2 regions of the Paenisporosarcina sp. P5_A11 genome follow, and region 2 is predicted to be linked to the other one. Evidence: riboswitches for the same ligand, from Rfam matches in the RefSeq annotation. Region 2 holds a riboswitch; the other holds the start of a gene.
What was found. A riboswitch is a leader RNA that binds a small molecule or an ion and turns the genes downstream of it on or off. The one in region 2 is predicted to bind lysine.

Region 1: another riboswitch for lysine. It lies ahead of AC1DOS_RS15195 (aspartate kinase); the one in region 2 lies ahead of AC1DOS_RS00485 (amino acid permease).

Annotation. Positions count from the first base shown of each region.
Region 1 is NZ_JBFUKT010000138.1:3,461-8,896, reverse strand. It holds partial or broken gene AC1DOS_RS15210 (succinate dehydrogenase cytochrome b558 subunit) at 1-201, opposite strand, end outside; gene AC1DOS_RS15205 (YslB family protein) at 477-890, shown strand; gene AC1DOS_RS15200 (DnaJ family domain-containing protein) at 1,203-1,574, opposite strand; gene AC1DOS_RS15195 (aspartate kinase) at 1,631-2,854, opposite strand; lysine riboswitch at 2,958-3,138, opposite strand; gene uvrC (excinuclease ABC subunit UvrC) at 3,214-5,004, opposite strand; gene trxA (thioredoxin) at 5,092-5,406, opposite strand.
Region 2 is NZ_JBFUKT010000001.1:84,795-100,846, forward strand. It holds gene AC1DOS_RS00455 (NAD(P)-binding domain-containing protein) at 1-476, shown strand, start outside; gene AC1DOS_RS00460 (DinB family protein) at 589-1,080, opposite strand; gene asnB (asparagine synthase (glutamine-hydrolyzing)) at 1,231-3,078, shown strand; gene AC1DOS_RS00470 (erythromycin esterase family protein) at 3,349-4,599, shown strand; gene AC1DOS_RS00475 (YqjF family protein) at 4,711-5,382, opposite strand; gene AC1DOS_RS00480 (MerR family transcriptional regulator) at 5,650-6,414, opposite strand; lysine riboswitch at 6,597-6,774, shown strand; gene AC1DOS_RS00485 (amino acid permease) at 6,887-8,281, shown strand; gene AC1DOS_RS00490 (YjcZ family sporulation protein) at 8,627-8,803, opposite strand; gene AC1DOS_RS00495 (YebC/PmpR family DNA-binding transcriptional regulator) at 9,454-10,173, opposite strand; gene AC1DOS_RS00500 (hypothetical protein) at 10,382-10,552, opposite strand; gene AC1DOS_RS00505 (formate--tetrahydrofolate ligase) at 11,011-12,675, shown strand; gene AC1DOS_RS00510 (bifunctional metallophosphatase/5'-nucleotidase) at 12,735-14,126, opposite strand; gene dacB (D-alanyl-D-alanine carboxypeptidase/D-alanyl-D-alanine endopeptidase) at 14,302-15,795, opposite strand; gene AC1DOS_RS00520 (hypothetical protein) at 15,911-16,052, opposite strand, start outside.

The DNA.
Region 1 (5,436 bases), on a different contig from region 2:
TAAAGGAATGTAGATGACAAACCATTCCAAAAATAATACGAATGGTAAACTTTCCATAAAGTGCGAAGCTTTGTTAAATGCCTCAGGTCCCTGCGTAGCAAAATGGTTAATAACCAAATGCTGTGCCACGAACAAACCTATTGGAATAATTCCAAGTAGAGAATGCAACCGGCGTAAATAAAATTCATTATCTTTCGACAAGACTGTTACCCCCCTCATTACTTCAAAATAGACAGACAAATTTAGACCCTCGTATGAAACGAAAGCAACATTGACTGCATATCTCATCATGGTACAATATTATGACATGTTTATTGTACTCCCATCATAAGGGAGCGTCAAGACAAGGTAGCCTACTACATATGACATTAAAATGCAGGATAATTCTCGATTTCTCATCTTTTTCCTACCTTGCACATGAATAATTCTTAGATTAATAAAGTTAAACGTGAATTTAGTTAGAAAGCGGGATTTATATGACATTGACAGATACAAAAACAGTACCAGCTTTTGGATATGAATTAATTAGAGATCATGTACTTTCGACAATTTTAGGCAAGCATGAAGATGATATTTTATATTGGTCAGGAAAAGAATTAGCACGCAAGTTTCAGCTGTTCTCAATGGAGGAAGTATCTTCCTTTTTTGAAGAAGCTGGCTGGGGTGTGTTAACTCTTGATAGTCTTTCAAAGGATGAAGCATTTTATACACTAACTGGCGAACCAGATGCACTTCAAATCGACAAGCGTTGTTTTCGCCTAGAAGCTGGCTTTTTGGCGCAACAGCAACAAAAGTTAGGTGGCTACTTGACAGAATGCTTCGAGGAAAAATTTATAAAGAAAAACATCATCCACTTTCATATAAAATGGGATTTAAAAGAAAAGATTTAGTGGAACCAGCCAGCATGCACCTTTTGGGTGCATGCTGGTTTTTTTGAGGGGGAATTGATGGATTCCTACGTCGATGCGATTTTTTCCTACGTGAACCCTCATTTTTCCTACGTCAATGCTCAAATCTCCTACGTCAACTCACTTTTTTCCTACGTCATTTCCTTTTTCAGACGGCACGCCTCTTTTTTCAGACGTCACCCATCTCTTTTCAGACGTCAACGCCAAAAAGTGCGACTGAGCAACCGCTCAGTTGCACTTTTTGGTCGAAATACAAAAAAAGCTGGCGTCACTTCAAAGTGACTACCAGCTTTTTTAATCCCATTTAAATCTATCGCTCATTTCAGATTGATATTGCTTAAAAGCACTACTATTTGTTTGAATCCCTTTTTTCGATAACATTCGGTTCATTTGTGTCAGTTTTTGATTGTATTGTTGTTCCAATTCGGTTTTTTCTTTACCTAAGGCTTTTTTCATTTGATGTTGCAAATCGCTCATTTCTTCTTTTATGAATTGAGCTTCTGCGTCATGTCCTGAATTTTTCAAGATGCGCATGACCATTCGAATATCTTCCGGGTAATGAGCAAATTCATCTGGTGGTAAAGGTTTTCCCGCTCCAGGCAAATTGTCAAACTGTCCCTCACGCTGTGCTTTTTTGATTAAATCCTCCACTAGATGCCAGTTCATTTCTCACACTACCTCTCATGATTATGAATATATTCCCATTATATCATGAAACTTCCTTACACTCGAACTGCAGTTAATTCATATTCATCATGCAATGCATTGGCCGCTTTTAGCATTTCACTTTCAGGGACAACAACCGAAACTTTAATTTCTGATGTACTTACCATTTTCACGGGAATTCCTTCTATGCGCAAACGATCGAACATTTGAGCAGCTACACCAGGATTAGATACCATGCCTGATCCAACGATTGAAACTTTGGCTAAACCTACTTCGTAATTCATAGATTGGTAACCAAGATCAGCTTTATTACTTTCTAACACTTGTACCGCTTCAGCAAAATCTTCTTTTTTAATAGAAAATGACACACTTGGTTGTATGCCTTCCATGATACTTTGAACAATAATGTCAACGTTCACATGATGTTTAGCTAGTGTTGTGAAAATTTTTGCGAGAGAGCCGTTAAATGGCACTTTATATGCTACCGTCATACGAACAATCTCCGGTTCAAATGCAACACCGCGCACAATTAGGTTTTTCTCCAATGTGGGTTCCTCCAATAATATCGTCCCTGTTTCTTCGGTTAAGCTAGATCGAACACTAAGTGGCATGGAATAATTTTTGGCAAATTCGACTGCACGTGGATGTAATACACCCGCACCTAAATTGGCAAGCTCTAGCATTTCATCATATGCTAGTTCCTGTAATTTTCGAGCACCTTCCACGCAACGTGGATCTGATGTATAAATACCATTGACATCCGTGTAAATATCACATTGGTCCGCCTGAATGGCTGCTGCTATTGCAACAGCCGTTGTATCAGAACCTCCACGTCCGAGCGTTGTAATTTCACCGAATGCGTCCATGCCTTGAAACCCAGCAACCACTACTACCTGTCCAGAGGTCAAAGCTTGTTCAATGCGAATGGTATCAATGTGCTCGATTCGAGCATTACGATGAACCGATTCTGTTCCAATTCCTGCTTGCCAGCCAGTGAATGACACCGCATCTTGCCCCATATGTTGAAGTGCCATCGTAAGTAAGGAAATCGTCACTTGTTCTCCAGTTGATAGCAACATATCCATTTCACGTTTTGAAGGCTCTGCTGATAAATCTTGTGCTAAACGCATTAATTCATCAGTCGTTTTGCCCATTGCTGAGACAACCACAACAATTTCATGCCCTTTTGCAGTTTCACCTATGATGCGCTTTGCGACGTTTCGAATGCGTTCTGTGTTGCCAACTGATGTTCCTCCAAATTTCATGACCAAACGACTCAATGTAAACTCTCCCTTATTTCCAAAGAAGCTAAAAAAGACAGCCTATCCACGAGTGATCGTGAAAAGCTGTCTCCATGCATGACCGTTCTTAAAGAAGCGTCCATGTGAAGATAGCCCTCCAGAATCCAATTAGATTCTGACAATCCTGCATTTATTCAATGCAAAACCAGTGCGACATTAGACAGTTAATATCGTACTTCGGCGAATTTCCCTTTCAAAAGCAGTCAACGGATCTGTTCATCCTCATGCAAGTTACTGATGATTTTCGCACCTCTATCACCACTTTTTCAATGATAGTTCAAACATACTTTGAACTTTCATTAGTGATTCAATTTCAGTGAGTCAACAATATCATAAGATTACTCTTTTGACAATGACTCATTTTTAAAGTATTCAGACATGGATTCAGCAATTTGCAAAGGCAACCCTGATCCTTTTAATTCATCAACAGATGCTTCTTTAATACGTTTTACAGAGCCAAAATGTTTAAGTAACATTTTTTTGCGTTTAGGACCTATTCCTTCAAATCCATCTAAAGCCGAAGCTATGGTTTGCTTGCCTCGTTGTTGTCGATGGAAAGTAATCGCAAATCGATGCACTTCATCTTGAATACGTTGCAGTAAATAAAAACCTTCACTCGTTCGTTTTAACGGGATGATTTGAGGTGGTTCTCCGTATAACAAAGAAGATGTTTGGTGTTTCGCATCTTTCGCAAGACCCGCAATCGGAATGGATAAACCTAGTTCGTCTTCAATAATTTCTCGAGCGCTTTCCATTTGCCCTTTCCCGCCATCAATGACAATTAAATCTGGAAGAGGTAGATGGTCATTTAACACACGTGTATATCGACGTCGAATAACTTCTCGCATCGCCCCGTAGTCATCATGTCGTGCTGCAGTTTTTGTTTTGTATTTACGATAATCTTTTCGGTTCGGTTTGCCATCAATAAATGAAACCATTGCTGAAACTGCATCTGCTCCATAAATATGAGAGTTATCAAATGCTTCAATCCGAAGCGGCGGAGCAATGTTCATGGCTATACCTAATTCTTCTACAGCACCAATTGTTCGTTGTTCTTGGCGGTCAATAAGCTGGAATTTCTCTCGTATGGCAATTTCGGCATTTTTAGTCGCTAATTCAATCATCTGCTTTTTCTTGCCACGACTTGGAGAAGCCACTTTGATTTCAAGCAATTGCTTAGCTAATTCTAAATCAACTGAAAGCGGCAACAATACTTCCTTAGGTTTTATATGATGAGGTTGATCATAAAACTGACCTAAAAATGTTAAAAATTCATCATCAGGATCTTGGATTAACGGGAATACCGATACATCTCGTTCTATTAGTTTACCCTGTCGCACAAAGAAAACTTGAACACACATCCAACCTTTATCAATGGCAAAGCCAAAAATATCACGATCCGTAAAGTCGTTCGTCGTCATTTTTTGTTTTTCCATGACTGTTTCTATATGTGTGATTTGATCACGGTATTCTTTTGCTCTTTCAAATTCCAAATTCTCGGCCGCTGATGACATTTTTTCTGTTAGTTCTTGTTTGACTTGCTGATAACCACCATTTAAAAAACGTGTAATTTCATCAATAATCTCCCGATATGCATCTTGCTCAATAGGCTTTACACAAGGTGCTAAACACTGGCCTAAATGATAGTACAAACAAACCCGGTCTGGTAATGTCGGGCATTTTCGCAGTGGGTATAAACGATCAAGTAGTTTTTTGGTTTCACTAGCGGCATACGCATTAGGGTAAGGCCCAAAGTATTTTCCTTTGTCCTTTTTAACTTGTCGTGTCGTAATCAATTTCGGATGTTTTTCACCAGTTATTTTAATATATGGATACGTTTTATCATCTTTTAACATGATGTTATATTTCGGATCATGTTTTTTGATTAAATTTAACTCTAAAATGAGCGCTTCAATGTCTGATGATGTCACGATATATTCGAAGTCTACGATTTCATTGACGAGACGTTGTGTTTTCCCGTCATGACTACCCGTGAAATACGAGCGCACACGGTTTTTCAATACTTTTGCTTTACCAACATAAATAATCGTATCCTGTCTGTCTTTCATTAAATAAACACCAGGATGGTCTGGTAAAATTGCGCATTTCTGTTGTATTAATTCATTCATACTTGTCATCACCTGTTGAAAAAAACCGGGTGCCCATGGGTACCCGGTTTTTAATATTATTTTACTATTACTTATAATACTGTTTAATTAAGAGTGTTTGTTTACAAGTTCTACTAATGCTTCTTTCGGGTTAAATCCAACTACTTTATCAACTGGTTGCCCGTCTTTGAATAGTACTAATGTTGGAATCGACATAATGCCAAAGTTGCTAGCAGTTTCTTGGTTAACATCAACGTCTACTTTTACGATTTTTACTGTTTCGCTCATTTCAGCATCTAATTCTTCTAAAACTGGAGCGATCATTTTACATGGTCCACACCAAGGTGCCCAGAAATCAACTAATACTAAACCATCTGAAATTTCACTTGAAAAACTTTGATCCGTTCCGTGTACAATTGCCATAATAAATTTCCTCCTTCAAATACAAACTCT
Region 2 (16,052 bases):
TCAACGTCCATACCCCTTTCCTCATACATCAAGTAATCGAAGAGGATGGCACTTTAACCATTCAAGGTTCTTCAAAGCAGAAAGATTCATCAATACAAAATATCGATCAAATTATTGCTAATACAGGGTCTCGTCCTGATTTCAGTTTTTTACGCGAAATTCGTCTGGAAATAGATTCCACAACAGAAAGCGTTTCTGCTTTAGCACCACTCATCGATCCTAACATTCACAGCTGTGGCACTGTGCGACCTCACGGGGAAGCTGAACTTCGCCAACCAGAAAAAAACTTTTATGTAGTGGGTATGAAGAGTTATGGACGTGCACCTACCTTTTTAATGGCAACAGGCTATGAACAAGTCCGATCAATCGTCGCCCATTTAACTGGTGATCAAGAAGCTGCCACGCGAGTAGAATTAGATTTACCTGAAACGGGTGTTTGTAGTTCTACTATCCTTGGGAAAAGTAGCTGTTGTTAATCAAGCTTAAGGCACGTTACTTGGATATCCAAGTAGCCGTGCCTTTTATATTTATCCGTACCCGCATATGAATTTAATAGAACCAGGAATAGCCTCACCTTATGAGAGAGAGCTACTTTTTTAGTTCTTCTAAAGTTGTGAGGCCTTTACCAATCAAATTCGCAGATACGGGTTGTTTCCCTATTTCCCTAGACCAAACGGATAACTGTCCTACATGATGAATTTCGTGAGCAATGGTATGCCTCATCACTTCTCCCCACGTGAGTGTTTCAATGCTTCCATCTTGTCTAGTTTCTTGCAAAAGCTTATTTTCCAATCCACTTTCCCAAGAACCTACAAACTCCTGGACTTCTTTTTTAAAGAGTTCATCTAATTCTTTCACCTTCTCTAAACTCTTATATCCATCAAAACTCTCCTGAAAATCGGGTTTACCTTTTAAAACACGAATCCAACTCCACTCCACATCAATAATATGAAATAGCGTATGTAAAATCCCACCAACTCCTCCCGTCCTAACCTTAAGAAGTTCTTCCAACGGTACATCTTCACACCACTTATACCAGTCTTCTCTTACCATCCAGTTATAGGTAAACAAAGTTTTCATGCTTACTCCTCCTTAATAACATCATTCTCTATGTACAATTGATTCGACTTCCTTGTGATGAACTCCTACCGTATGAGCAATATTAATTTTTTTGCATAGGCTAGAAAGATGCAACTTGATGATGTTTTAAGCAAGAAGGGATGATGATTAATGTGTGGTATTACAGGATGGGTTCATTTCAATCGCGACTTACAAACGCAAGTACTAGTCGTTGAAAAAATGACGAAGACACTGTCTAAGCGAGGTCCTGATGATGACAATGTGTGGATAGAAAGACATGTGCTTTTTGGTCATCGACGATTAACAGTTGTTGATCCTATCGGTGGTAAACAGCCAATGACAAAAATACATCAAGACAATCGCTATACCCTTTGTTACAACGGCGAATTATATAATACGGAAGATCTTCGGAAAGAGTTATTGCAAAGAGGCTATACCTTTTCTGGACACTCCGATACAGAAGTATTACTGACTTCTTATATTGAATGGAAAGAGCAGTGCGTGGAGTATTTTAATGGGATTTTCGCCTTTGCCATTTGGGATGATAAAGAACAAAAAGTTTTTATTGCGCGCGACCGGCTAGGAGTAAAACCGTTATTCTATAGTGAAAATAATGGTGGCTTAATTTTCGGTTCAGAAATAAAAGCGTTACTTGCGCACCCTGATATAAAATCACAATTGTCTAGGGAAGGATTGGCTGAAGTATTAGCCGTTGGTCCATCTAGAAAGCCAGGTTCAGGGGTATTCCACGGAGTCAATGAATTACGCCCTGCTCATGCAATGTCTGTATCACGGCTAGGTCTTCGAATTTGGCGTTACTGGAACGTTAAAAGTGAAGTCCACACGGATTCTCTCGATGAGACGGCTGAGAAAGTGCGATTCCTCGTAACAGATGCAGTCGAGCGGCAACTCGTTTCAGACGTTCCTTTATGTACGTTTTTATCGGGTGGAGTTGATTCAAGTGCCATTACTGCTATCGCAGCTAACCGTTATAAGCAAGAAGGAAAAGGTCCACTTCATACGTATTCTATCGACTACGAAGACAATGACAAGTTTTTTAAAGCAAATGATTTTCAGCCCAATGCAGACGGACCATGGATCGGGAAAGTGGTCAATGCTTTTCAAACCATACATCATTCTTCGATTATTACACAGGATCAACTAATCGATTATTTAACAGAAGCCGTTCATGTGCGAGATTTACCAGGAATGGCGGATGTGGACTCTTCCTTGCTCTGGTTTTGTCGAGAAATAAAACAAGATTTCACAGTCGGGTTATCTGGTGAATGTGCGGATGAAATTTTTGGAGGTTACCCTTGGTTTCACAATACCAATGATTTAAACGGAACAGGTTTTCCATGGATGCGTTCAACAACCGAACGTGCCTCGTTATTAAAAGAGCATTGGCGCCAAAAACTTAAACTCGAAGAATATGCCCGACAAGCTTATGAAGAGACCATCTCTGAAACTCCACGACTATATGGAGAGACAGCTATCGAGGCAAAACGAAGAGAAATGTTTTATTTAAATATCGTGTGGTTCATGACTACGCTACTCGATCGCAAAGATCGCATGAGTATGGGGGCTAGCTTAGAAGTACGTGTACCATTTGCAGATCATCGACTCGTTGAATATGCTTGGAATATCCCATGGGAAATTAAAATGGTTGGAAATCGAGAAAAAGGTATTTTGCGTAAAGCATTAGAAGGTCTATTACCTGACGATGTCCTTTACCGAAAAAAGAGCCCATATCCAAAAACGCATAACCCTTACTACACAGACAAGGTTCAATTGTGGCTGAAAGAAATTCTAACAGATAAAAATTCCATTCTTCACGAATTATTTGATCGCAACCGTCTAAACGAACTTGTTGAATCTAAAGGTACAGCATTTAAAGTTCCTTGGTTTGGCCAATTAATGTCTGGACCTCAGTTACTAGCCCATCTAGCACAAATGCATGTGTGGTTTGAAGATACACATATTCAAATAATTGATTAATAAAGAATTGGTCCAGAGTCAAAACTTTGGATCAATTCTTTTTATTATTCGAAACAGAGTAAACTTGAAATGAATGAAAAAGCACCACTTAACTCAAACTTATACGAAAAGTGAAAAGTGCCATTCTAGCTCGACTCCGACGGTGGAAGAAACGAATCGAAAACCTGTTTTCGCATGAGTTTCTGAAGCGGAGGTGCGAGCTGGCACTTGGAGCTAGACATCACGAAAGCGAAAGTAATTAAAGCCAGACATTGAAAAGGAGTGTTTTAATTGAAATCTCTTAAAGAATCCATAAAGAAACATGCTATATCTTTCGAAACAACTGAAGATTTAGAACCAATTATTGAAGCAATTGGTGACGCAAAGATCGTTCTCCTAGGTGAAGCTAGTCACGGCACTTCCGAGTTTTATACGGTAAGAGCAGAACTATCAAAAAGGCTTATTGAGGAAAAAGGATTTACACTAATCGCCGTGGAAGGAGATTGGCCTTCCACCCAGCAAATTAATAGATATATAAAAGGTTATACCGAGGAGGAGAAAGACGTCCGTGGTGTGTTGAAGTCATTCAATCGATGGCCAACTTGGATGTGGGCCAATGAAGAAATTGCTGAATTTGTTTCATGGTTGAAGGTGCACAATGAACAAAAAGAAGCGTCGCTGAAAGTAGGTTTCTATGGAATTGATGTATACAGTTTGTGGGAATCTATTAATGAAGTAATTACATACTTAAGCAAGACAAAACCAGATAGCATGGAGTTGGAACTGGCAAAAAAAGCATTCTCTTGTTTTGAACCATATAACCGACATCCTGAAAGCTATGCAATGTCCTCCGTTAATCTCTCACAAGCATGTGTAGATGAGGTTTCAAAGCTCTTAACTTCCATTCGATCTCACGAAGAAAACTACAAAGATCCACAGGAATTGGACTTGAATCTTAAAATCAATGCGATGGTTGTCCAAAATGCTGAAGAATATTATCGTGCAATGGTTCAAAGTGATGATTTGTCCTGGAATGTTCGGGATGAGCATATGGTTGAGGCGATCAACGAAATCTTGGATTACCATGGTAATGACGCGAAAATTATCATTTGGGAACATAACACACACATTGGAGACGCATCTGCAACAGACATGGAAGCGGCAGGCATGATTAATGTTGGGCAAATCCTTCGTCAACAGAATAGAAAGGAAAATGTCTACGCTGTGGGATTTGGAACCAATAGAGGGACGGTCATCGCTGCTGATGAATGGGGAATTGCATATAAACAAATTGATGTGCCTCCAGCCATGAAAGACTCTTGGGAAGCTGCACTGCATAATACAGGTGCAATTAATAAACTGTTAATCTTTAATGAAGAAAATCGACATTTGTTTAATAATTGGATTGGCCATAGAGCAATTGGCGTGGTGTACAATCCCGAATACGAAGCATATGGCAATTACGTCCCTTCAAAAATCGGAAGTCGTTATGATGCCTTTATCTACATGGATCAGACGAAAGCTCTTACTCCTCTTGACTAGAACTTCATAGTGATTTTATGTGTCTATGCGCGGATTTTTGTCGTCTATTCGCGCATTCTTGTCGTCTATTCGCGATTCCCCAAATTCTCAACACGGTTCAAGAAAAACCTTTTAATATTCCCTCACAGGCGCGAAAAATCGCGCTTTTTTCATTTTGGAATAATGAGCGACTGGACTATCTTCTTGAAAATCCCTCTGCAAAAACGACAACTTCGATTTATCATGAATTCTTCCGCTTACATGTTGCAACACCCAAGGCGAATGATAGGTATCTATTCTAAATAAATGATGTTGCGTTTTGGCCCATAAGTGATAACGCTCCGTTAGCCATTGTTCAAAATGATTACTTTCAATTGGTTTGGAAACCACTTCAAATGTAGTAATAAACATTTCAGATATACTATATGTGAATATTTTCTTATGTCGTTTTAATCTCACATTCGCATATCGGTAAGGCAAAAAGTTACCAAGAGTCGTCAACTTAACAATCAAAGAATTACTGGCTTCTAAACTAAAGGCATGAATACCTCTTCTTCCCTTGTATGTAACATACGTTCGAATATTTAATTCTAAAAAAGAACTCACCCCAGGTATAGGAGGGATAAACCTAGGTCGATTCCCTTTTACCTTAAAAAACACAAAACCGATCCATGCCATGTTGTTATATAAATCGAGTTCCAGTTCTTTAGGTATGTGATTCCTCAGCAATTCTGTAGGAACAGGCCAATGAAGAAATAATACGTCATGCCATTCCTGAGTCATTAACCACGGCTTTCTTATCATAAATTCTCTCCTCTCTGTAAGGTCTAGATACTTATTGTTTCCTACATATGGGTTATTCAAACGGATAAATCATATCCAGGGATGTCTCGATTTCAAATGATTTTATAGAGGGAAATTTCCTATTTAATGCATTTCAGACGTGAGATGCTATTTTTCAGACGTCAAGCCAAAAAAGTCAGACGTCAACATCGATTTTTCAGACGTGACCCTTAATTTTTCAGACGTCAAAAACGTGTATCGATGTTTTAGTCATCGATACACGTTTTTTTATTTGCGCAACCCAGTGTAGACATGGATAGCATCTTTAAGAAATTCAGCGGTACCTGGAACTTCTTTATCGTAATACATGGTAAATCGTTCATCATCTACGTACATTTGTGCAAGATTTTCGTGCGCTTCTTTGCTATATTCATTCCAAAAATACATAAGCCATTGTTTATGCAGATCTGCTGCTCTTTGCGCAAGGTCGCTTGATGGATCTCCTGTTTTAAATGCTTCAGCTAAAGTCGTCTGTACTTCTTCGGAAAGTCGCTTCACTTCATCGTGTTGTGATTGCGTCATGTTTTTTACTTTTGCATTGGATTTATTGACGGTTTCATCACCATACTTCTCGCGAATCTCTTTTCCGTAAGTCTTTTCATTTTGATCAATCATTTTTTGTTTAAATCCTTCAAACTTTTCATTGTCTGTCATTTCTATTTCCCCTCCCTTCGATGAAATTGTTTTTTCGACATTGGCAATTAATAAATCTAACTGGGCTCGCTTATCAAGGAGTTGCGAACGGTGATCCGCTAAGGCTTTTGCTTCATCAAAAGTTGGTGACGTCACAATTTGATTAATCGTCTCTAATTTAATTCCAAGTTCTTTATAAAACATGATTTGCTGCAGTAAATTAACTTCTTTCTCACCATAAATCCGATATCCTGATGAATTGATTCTCGCCGGCTTGAGCATGCCAATTTCATCATAATAACGCAACGTCCGGGTACTGATACCTGCCATCTTCCCAAGCTTTTGCACCGTATATTCCATACTTCACCTCCCGATAAGTTAATCGTACACCTTCACGTTACGTCAAAGTCAAACAGTTTTAAAATAATTATCGTGGGTATACAGACTTTTTAGCTCTCCCTTGTGACAATGATTATGTTTGACATCCTCTAAGAATGTATTTATATTAATACAGTTGAATAAATATATTCCTCATCAGCTCAAGATGAGGTAGAGGTCGCAATAAATATGAATAGTTTGAAGGAGAGTCAGAGAACTTGCTGATATCAAACGAAAGGATTTATTGCCGAAGTACTATAACACTCTGGTTATGGGAGCTGGGACTGTATCCGAAAGGGGCAGGACTGTCATAGTGAGTCACTATGTTGAACTATCTTTTGACTGATCCGGTTTTTGCACACCGTTTCTGAGTGTGCTTTTTTTATACTCTTTTTGACAAGACATGTAATTTCTTATTTTGAGTCAATCGAGTTTCGATAGAGAGGAAAATACGATGAATACAAATAAAAAACTTGGTTTATGGATATTAACTGCGTTAGTAGTTGGAAATATGGTGGGCTCCGGTATTTTTATGCTGCCTCGTACATTAAGCGAAGTTGCAAGCCCTGCTGGCGTTATATCGGCTTGGTTAGTCACAGGTTTCGGTGTACTAATGATTGCTCTTGTGTTTGGTAATTTGGCAATAAGAAAACCTAATCTAACCGGGGGTCCTCAAATTTATGCGAAGGAATTATTTAAGTCTGGTAGTAATGCTTCCACAATGTCAGGATTTATGTCTACTTGGGGATATTGGTTTGGGAATGTTGCTGGTAATATCGCCATCATCACAACTTTTGCAGGTTATTTAACTACGTTCTTCCCTATATTAGTAAATCAGGCTGAACTGTTTACAATTGGATCTTTCACATTAAGAGTAGGAAATGCATTAACCTTTACAGTTTGTACACTCCTTCTTTGGGGTGTTCATTTTATTATATTAAATGGTCTTGAAAATGCTGGTAAGATAAATTTCGTTGCCACAGCAACAAAAGTAATTGGTTTCATCTTATTTATTGTGATTGGTTTATTTGCATTCCAAAAAGCAAATATTCTTCCTTTTGTAGCACCAAGATACGATGAATTAGGACATTCAGTCAGTCTGTTTGGGCAAGTGAATAGTGCCGCAGTAGCCACTCTTTGGGCATTTCTTGGCATTGAATCTGCCATTGTTTTTGCTTCACGAGCTAAAAAATCAATTGACGTTAAGCGCGCAACAACGATTGGACTGCTAATCGCACTTGCCCTTTATATGGGTATCAGCACATTAGTTTTAGGTATGTTAAACCATGATGCTTTAATTGCTTCTGATAAACCGCTAATTGATGCTATTTCAACTGTGTTGGGACCAGTAGGCGGGGAAATTMTTGCAGCAATTGGATTGATTAGTTTATTTGGTTCAACAATCGGTTGGGTCATGCTAAGTGCTGAAATTCCTTATCAAGCAGCTAAACAAGGGTTATTCCTCCCTTCATTCGCAAAAGTAAATAAAAAAGGAATTCCTGTCCTTTCATTGATAATCACGAATTTAATTGGACAAGTGTTCATTTTCTCCACGATTTCGAATACGATTGCTTCAGCTTTTGATTTCATTATTATTGTAGCTACACTATCTTATTTAGTTCCTTATTTCATTTCCTCTGCATTCCAGTTAAAGCTTGTCTTTACTGGGGAAACATATACAAATGTCAGAAGTAGAATTACAGATGGGATTATCGGTGCTCTTGCTACTGCTTACTCCATCTGGGTGATTTATGCAGGAACTGCGGATATCAAAACATTTACATTTGGAGTCCTTTTACTCGCAAGCGGGATTTTATTTTATAAACAAGTAAAAAAAGCTAACATTTAATACGCAAACACCCACTTCATTATGTAGATGAAGTGGGTGTTTTAATGTCATGAGATTTAGACCTTCAATCATAATCATACATCGTGTCTTGCAATGAGCCATCTTTCGTAGAACATACACACAAAACAACCTCTCAATAATTTTGCAACAGAAATAGTGTTTTGTTCAACCTTGAACGCCATAATGACTACCTGGAAGCATATTGCGGTTAGCGATAGTTCAGATATAAAATCACAATAAAAAAGAGTGCCGTCTAAGGCACTCTTTACTCAATTTGGATAATGTTTAGGGGAATTTCAAGATATTCATCACTTATACGTGCGTAAATATCTTGTAACTACTTACTTAGCATCTCTTATGGTTAAAAGTTGCTCCGATAATGATCAATAAGATGAAAAGAACTACAATTAATGCAAAAGTGCTACCTCTACGAGGGCAGCATTCCTCGTGCTGACCACCACCACATGGTGCAAAACCCCCACAAGCGCCGTAACCGCCACCGTAACCGCCATAATAATCCATGATAAAGTCCCCCTTTCCTTCAATGATTATTATTATCTTATGTAATTTATAAAGAGGGACCTAGGGATTTCGCGGAGTTTTTAATATAACAAAAGAAATGAAAGTAAAGTAAGAGCATTTCGTAAAGATGCTAATAGCGGTAATGGTTTACAGGGATGCTTCACATGTTATGTTAAAATTAGTGACCACAAATTGACATAGCCCAGATTTTATGTAATAATAATCTAGTTAACAAATAGCAATTAAGATTTGAAATTCTGGCATCTACTCGATGTTTTTGATTAAACTTATTCACACTGGCGCGACTAAAGGGTCGCAAGGACGTAAAAGAAGGTAGGGTTTACGTTGCTTAAGGAAGACAACCAGTGGACAAATGACCGCGGCACGGAAAGAACGGAACACTTTCTTAGGAAATTATTCCCCGAATATTCGGGATGAAAAATATCATTCAAAGCTTTATATGTTATCTTGTCTATCAAAGGGGCATGTCCAATCGGGCATGTCCCTTTTTCAATTTTCACAAGAAAAGTGGAGCGGACTGATCTGTGGAGCTGGACAACGCTTTTTCGTGATTAGAACTGTTTCTTTTATTTTTCTTAGTATGTAAAAACAAAAAAATCCAACAACCATTTACGGTGTTGGATTTCTCTTCATTCGCCTAAATCAACATTATGATAAACTTGTTGAACATCTTCTAAATCTTCTAATGCATCAATCATTTTCTCGAATTGAATTTGAGCATCCGCATCAAGAGGAATGTCGTTTTGCGCAAGCATCGTCAGTTCAGCTACAGTAAAGTCTGTAATTCCTATGGTTTTAAATGCTTCTTGAACTGCATGGAACTGATCTGGTTCAGCATAAACAATGACTGATTCTTCTTCTTCTAAAACATCACGTACATCGACGTCCGCTTCGACTAAAAGTTCGAATATTTCATCTGCCGTTTTTCCATCAATCCCAATAACAGCCGTTGCATCAAACATGTAAGCCACAGATCCGCTGACACCCATGTTTCCACCGTTTTTACCAAATGCAGCACGTACATCTGAAGCTGTACGATTGACGTTATTTGTCAGCGCATCAACGATAACCATTGAGCCATTTGGTCCGAAGCCTTCATAACGTAGTTCATCATAACTTTCTTCTGATCCGCCTTTTGCTTTTTCAATGGCACGATCGACAATTGCTTTTGGCACACTATATGTTTTTGCGCGTTCTAAAACAATTTTTAATGCTCGGTTAGACTCTGGATCTGGTTCACCTTGTTTTGCAGCTACATATATTTCGCGTCCAAACTTAGCATAGATTCGACTTGTATTTGAATCTTTTGAAGCTTTCTTTTCTTTAATATTATTCCACTTACGTCCCATTTCGATTCACTCTCTTCCCGGTGTGTCTATCTAAATAATGATAATTTCATACCGTATACTTTACGCTTGCTCACTGTTGCATTATACACCAAGAGCTTAATAATTTTCGAGTGAAATCCCAAAAAAGACTTCTGTTTTATCCTAATAATGCTAGTTGAATATGAACTCATAAAAAAAGACTAACTCATCTGAGATAGTCCATTGATCATTAGAGACCTTCTGTATTAATGCGGGGTTGCGTCACCACAGTCTCTGTATTTTCATTTTTCTCTTCTGAAACATCGTTTGATGAAAGTTTAACATTTTTTGTTTCATTATCCTTACGAGTAATGGTTTTATCATCATGATTGTGTTTGTCTTTATTTTTATTATCGGGCATGCATATTCCTCCTTCGAATCATTTATAGAATGTGGTTTGGTTTAGGTATACCCGGAATTCACTTTTATCACACGCTTCAAGCGCTTGAATGCTTATTTTTGTTGTTTCGGTTAAGATATATCATTCAATTCTAGATAGCTGGGTGTCCCTTGCGAAATAAAAAGACGAATTATTTTTATTAAACATAATTAAATCGTTCGACTTTTAACTAAAAATTCACTTGAATCTATGAATTTTGTAAGTTAGTATTGTCAAATAGAGAATTAGGAAGGTCATTCTGTGAATTCCTATAAACACATCATAATAGGAAAAGGAGTAGATTATGAAAACTAAAAATAGATGGTTGTTAAATCATAAGCGAAGTTGAATTTACTCTGTAGTTAGTTCATGATTGCGATATAAGAAAAGCAGGATCAATTAATATTTCCATAAAAGGAAAAAGGAAAGTTGGAGAATTCATGTCGTTTACAGACTTATCCATTGCTACGAATGCAACGATGTTACCGATACAGGAAATTGCTGATAAAGCAGGAATACCACAAAAGGCACTTGAATTATACGGAAATTATAAAGCCAAGATTGACGTCCATTCTCTGCCACCAGTAACCACTCAAGGCCAAGTCGTCTTAGTTACAGCCATCAGTCCAACACCTGCTGGTGAAGGAAAGTCGACGGTTACGGTAGGACTTGCTGACGCATTTAATCAACTACATGAGTCTGTCATCGTCGCAATGCGTGAACCATCGCTAGGACCTGTTATGGGAATGAAAGGAGGAGCAACTGGCGGCGGATTCGCACAAGTATTGCCGATGGAAGACATCAATCTTCATTTCACCGGAGATATACATGCCATCACATCAGCAAATAATGCATTATCCGCGCTTATCGATAATCATTTACATCAAGGTAATGCACTAAATCTAGATCCAAGAAGAATTGCGTGGAAACGAGTTCTTGATATGAATGACCGTGCATTAAGACAAGTAACTATAGGTTTAGGTGGTCCACTACAAGGGGTTCCTAGACAAGATGGATTTGATATCACCGTGGCCTCTGAAATTATGGCAGTCTTATGCTTGGCAACCAGCCTCGAAGATTTGAAAGAGCGCCTTGCTCAAATGGTCATTGCTTATACATATGATAAAGAACCCGTAACTGTACGACAATTAGGTGTTGAAGGTGCTCTCACATTGCTATTAAAAGATGCATTCAAGCCGAACTTGGTGCAAACCATTGAAGGTACTCCTGCAATCATTCACGGTGGTCCTTTTGCGAATATTGCCCATGGCTGTAATTCTTTGATGGCAACAAATACCGCTAGAAGACTGGCAGATATCGTCATAACGGAAGCTGGGTTTGGGGCAGATTTAGGTGCTGAGAAATTCATGCACATCAAATCAAGAAAAGGTAACTTCCACCCAGATGCCGTAGTCATTGTTGCGACCGTACGTGCCCTCAAGATGCATGGGGATGTTGAGAAGAATCAACTTACACAACCAAATGCTGATGCCGTGAAACGCGGGATGTCGAACTTAGCAAAACACGTAGATACGATTCGTCAATTTGGTATTGAACCAGTCGTTGCATTAAACCGTTTTACAGCAGATGCACAAGATGAGTTACAAGAAGTTATGAATTGGGCTAAATCACAAAGTGTTCAGATTGCATTGACCAATGTATGGGAGCAAGGTGGTAAAGGTGGACTTGAATTAGCTAAGCTTGTTAAAGAAGAATTAGCTAAACCGAAAAACTTTACTATGCTTTATGATGAAACCGATTCGGTCGAAGAAAAACTTCGAATTATTGTTCAACAAGTGTATGGTGGATCTGACATTCAGTTAACAGATAGTGCCAAGAAAAAGCTAGTAGAACTAAAAAAATATGGCTGGGATGCATTGCCAATTTGTATGGCCAAAACTCAATATTCTCTTTCTGATCAACCTTCCCTTCATGGGCGTCCTGAAGGGTTTACCATTACCATCCGGGACATTATCCCGAAACTCGGTGCTGGCTTCTTAGTCTGTCTAACGGGTGACATCATGACCATGCCAGGTTTACCAAAACAACCTGCCGCATTGAATATGGATGTTGACTCAGATGGTAACGCGGTCGGATTATTTTAATTTAAATTACCTTCGTTTATGAACAAAACCGGTACGGGAGATCTCCCGCACCGGTTTTTCTATACGTTCATTTTAGTTTTCTGTTTCCATCGGTTATCCATCGCACGCTCCACAAAATCTGTTTGGTTACCATATTGACGGATGACGTCTTTGATTTCTTCTGCTTGGTATTGATCGTTGCGGTTGTTCGCAAGTGATGCATAGCCTGAACCGCGCTGTAAATAATCAGAGCTTGCTACTGAATACCAAACATCATCTTCCATCGGTTGTCCTCCAATGGTGACCACTTCGATTACTTTGCCGTTATGTACGATATCAGCACCGGAAATATGAAGTCTTCCCACGAATTTCCCTCTGAATCCAGGACCTCTGCCATCTGCCAAACAAACTTGGACATCCAGTGATTGCTCAAGAGCTAATTTGATGTCTTTTCCTTTCACTTCAAACGACGTTGGATTTAAAGGAGATGGACAGATTTCAATTAGCTTTTTATTGGAAATATCGTTAAAGACACCCGCATTGACAATACCACTGTTAATAAGACCAATATCGCACTGCAACATGTCTTTTACCCCGTCCGCAATTAGGTTAGTCAATGGATTTTCCTCAAGCACATCATGCCAAAGAGGATGACTGATTGTATAGAGGGGCTTGCTCAACGTTTCAATAGCTATTTCTTTATTATCCTTAAGAATAGCCAGTACACGCTCATCTTCCTTCCCGTGTTCGGTAGAAAGAGTGGCCGAATGAAGCAATTCTATGTGTCTATTCGGATTCACTTCTAATTCCACAACTCCTAAATATTCTCCGTACTTCCCTGCACTGTTCATAATTGTGCCATTGACGATTTTTGCTTCTTTGTAAAGTTGGTGATCGTGTGCAGAAAGGATAACATCTATTTGGGGCATATCTTTCGCTAGGTCTTCGTCGGCTACAGTTCCGATATGGCTAAGCAAAATACACAAATCGTACTTACCTTCATTTCGTTCAATCTCATTCGCAATCGCAACCTGATAAGGATGCACATGAATCCCTAGACCTTCATTGAACACACCCATATCTGGTGAAGAGCCCGTAATCAGTATACGCAATCCATTTTTATTGATAATTGTACTCGTAACTACTCCCTTGATGTTGCTTAATTCTTTTCTCACTAAGTTGTTGCTAATGAACGGGACAGAACTGTGGGTTGCCATATGTTCAAGCGTATCCATGCCATTGAACATTTCATTGTTCCCTATAGTCAATGCATTGTATCCCACTTCTTCCAGCAGTTCAATTGCCGTTATTCCTCTCGTACCTTGCAATTCGATGCTTTTAAAGTCAGCGAAATCTCCGCCATCTAGAATTAATGTATTGTCATCTTTATGCTGCGCAATCAATGTCGCAATTTTTGAAAAATTTTCAAAATTACTATGTATGTCATTAGTATGTAAAATTTTTAGTTTCATAATGTCCCCCAGCTATTTTTTTCTATCTATTTCATACATTCGAAAAAAATCCCTAAATTCCTGCATAAATATCCAAATTTATCTAAATAAAAATTAGACTGCCCTTGCTCCAATGAAATTTGGGGCTGTGGCAATCTAACTTAGAATTTCTGTTAATTTTTCTTTTCGAAATACGTTAAGGAGTTTTTTTCGAATTCGCAATAGCTGTTGCTAGACGATCGATAACAGGAACCGTGCTGGACTTAGTATTCTGAGTTTGGACAGAGAAAACTAACAACTCTCCATCTCTAGTTTTCACATAGCCAGCTAGTGCACTAACATTGTCTAGACTACCCGTTTTCGCCATCACATTTCCTTTTGCTGGAGCCGTTTTCATTCTTAGACGTAATGTACCACCCACGAATCGTTCATATCCACCGGCAATTGGAAGTCCTTTTAAAAATACACCATACCATGGTTCAGATCTTACGTGATGGAGTAATTGAGTCATTTGACTAGAGGGTACTTTGTTAGCATGTGACATACCAGCAGCGTCTTCGAACACCCATTGGTTGACATCCAAACCAACGGAACCCGCATACTCTCTCATTACTTTAAGACCAGCATCCCAGCTACCTTCTCCGTATTTTACTTTACCCATTTCTTTCGCTAAAACTTCTGCATGCGTATTGTTGCTTAGTTTCAAAAACGGAATCATTAAATCTTTTAACGGCATTGATTTTTTCGAGAGTAACACACGTGCATTATTAGGTGTTTTCCCTGAAACAACTTTAGATGTAGAGACAAATGTAATTCCTTTAGAAGCTAAAGATTTTTTAAACACATCTAATGCATAAGCGGTCGGGTTGGCTACGGCAATCCACTCTTTCTTTCCAGCAGATCCAATAGGCGCATTACCCGTAATTATGACTTTATTAGTTCCGTATTCACGTTTAATCTTCAATGTATTTGAATATCCTTTTGGAACTGTTTTTGATTGATTGACGATACGGACTACACTTGTTGCTGGTGTTAACGTAATTTTTGCAACTCGACCATTGATTGAAGGTTTGGCATCAACAATTAAGGACCCTGCATCGTAGTCCGTGTTCGGTGAAAGACTTAAAGCAGAAATTCGAGCTGCATAGTAATAGGATTCATCTTCTTTCGCAATTCCAGCTGACAGTCGATCAGCGTCAAACCATGTATCATCACCAATAATGTGGCCAGAAAGTCGTTTCACTCCTCTAATGACCAACATATTGGCAAAATGATCAAAATCTTTTTTTAGTAGAGTAGGATCCCCTTTTCCCCGAAGATACAGATTTCCATACAAGGTTCCTTTTGAAACATTTCCGTTAGTTAACACATCTGTAGAAAAACGATAATTCTCTCCCAATGTTTCCAATGCCGCAGAGGCCGTGAGGATTTTTAATGAAGAAGCTGGAGTAATGCCTTTATCACCATTTTTTTGATAGACGATTTCCCCTGTTAACGCTTTTCGAATCGTTACACTAGTAGATGCACTGGTCATTCTACTATCAGACATGACGCTATTAATCGATTTTTGTAAGCTTATATAAGGAGAATCTGCATGAACTGTTGAAGTTTCTGGAACTGTTGTTAATGTCGTTCCACTAAACATGATAATAGTAGCTAGACCAATTAAAAATTTTCGTTGAATTTTCACTTTTACCTCCAAATTTTTTAATAAGATATTACTAGTTTAGCATTAAATTGTCAGATAATGCCGTCTTTCTTGGTCTACGATAGTCCTTCTATGTAATATTTACGCCATCAATCCTTCAATCAGGCAATCTCTTTTCAAATCGTATATATGAATATAGTCGATAACCTAAAGAGATTAATGCTAATAAGCCTATAAACCTGGTGAGCCCATCTAAAAAGATGATTACGAATGTCCCTATGATTGCTGAAAGTATTACT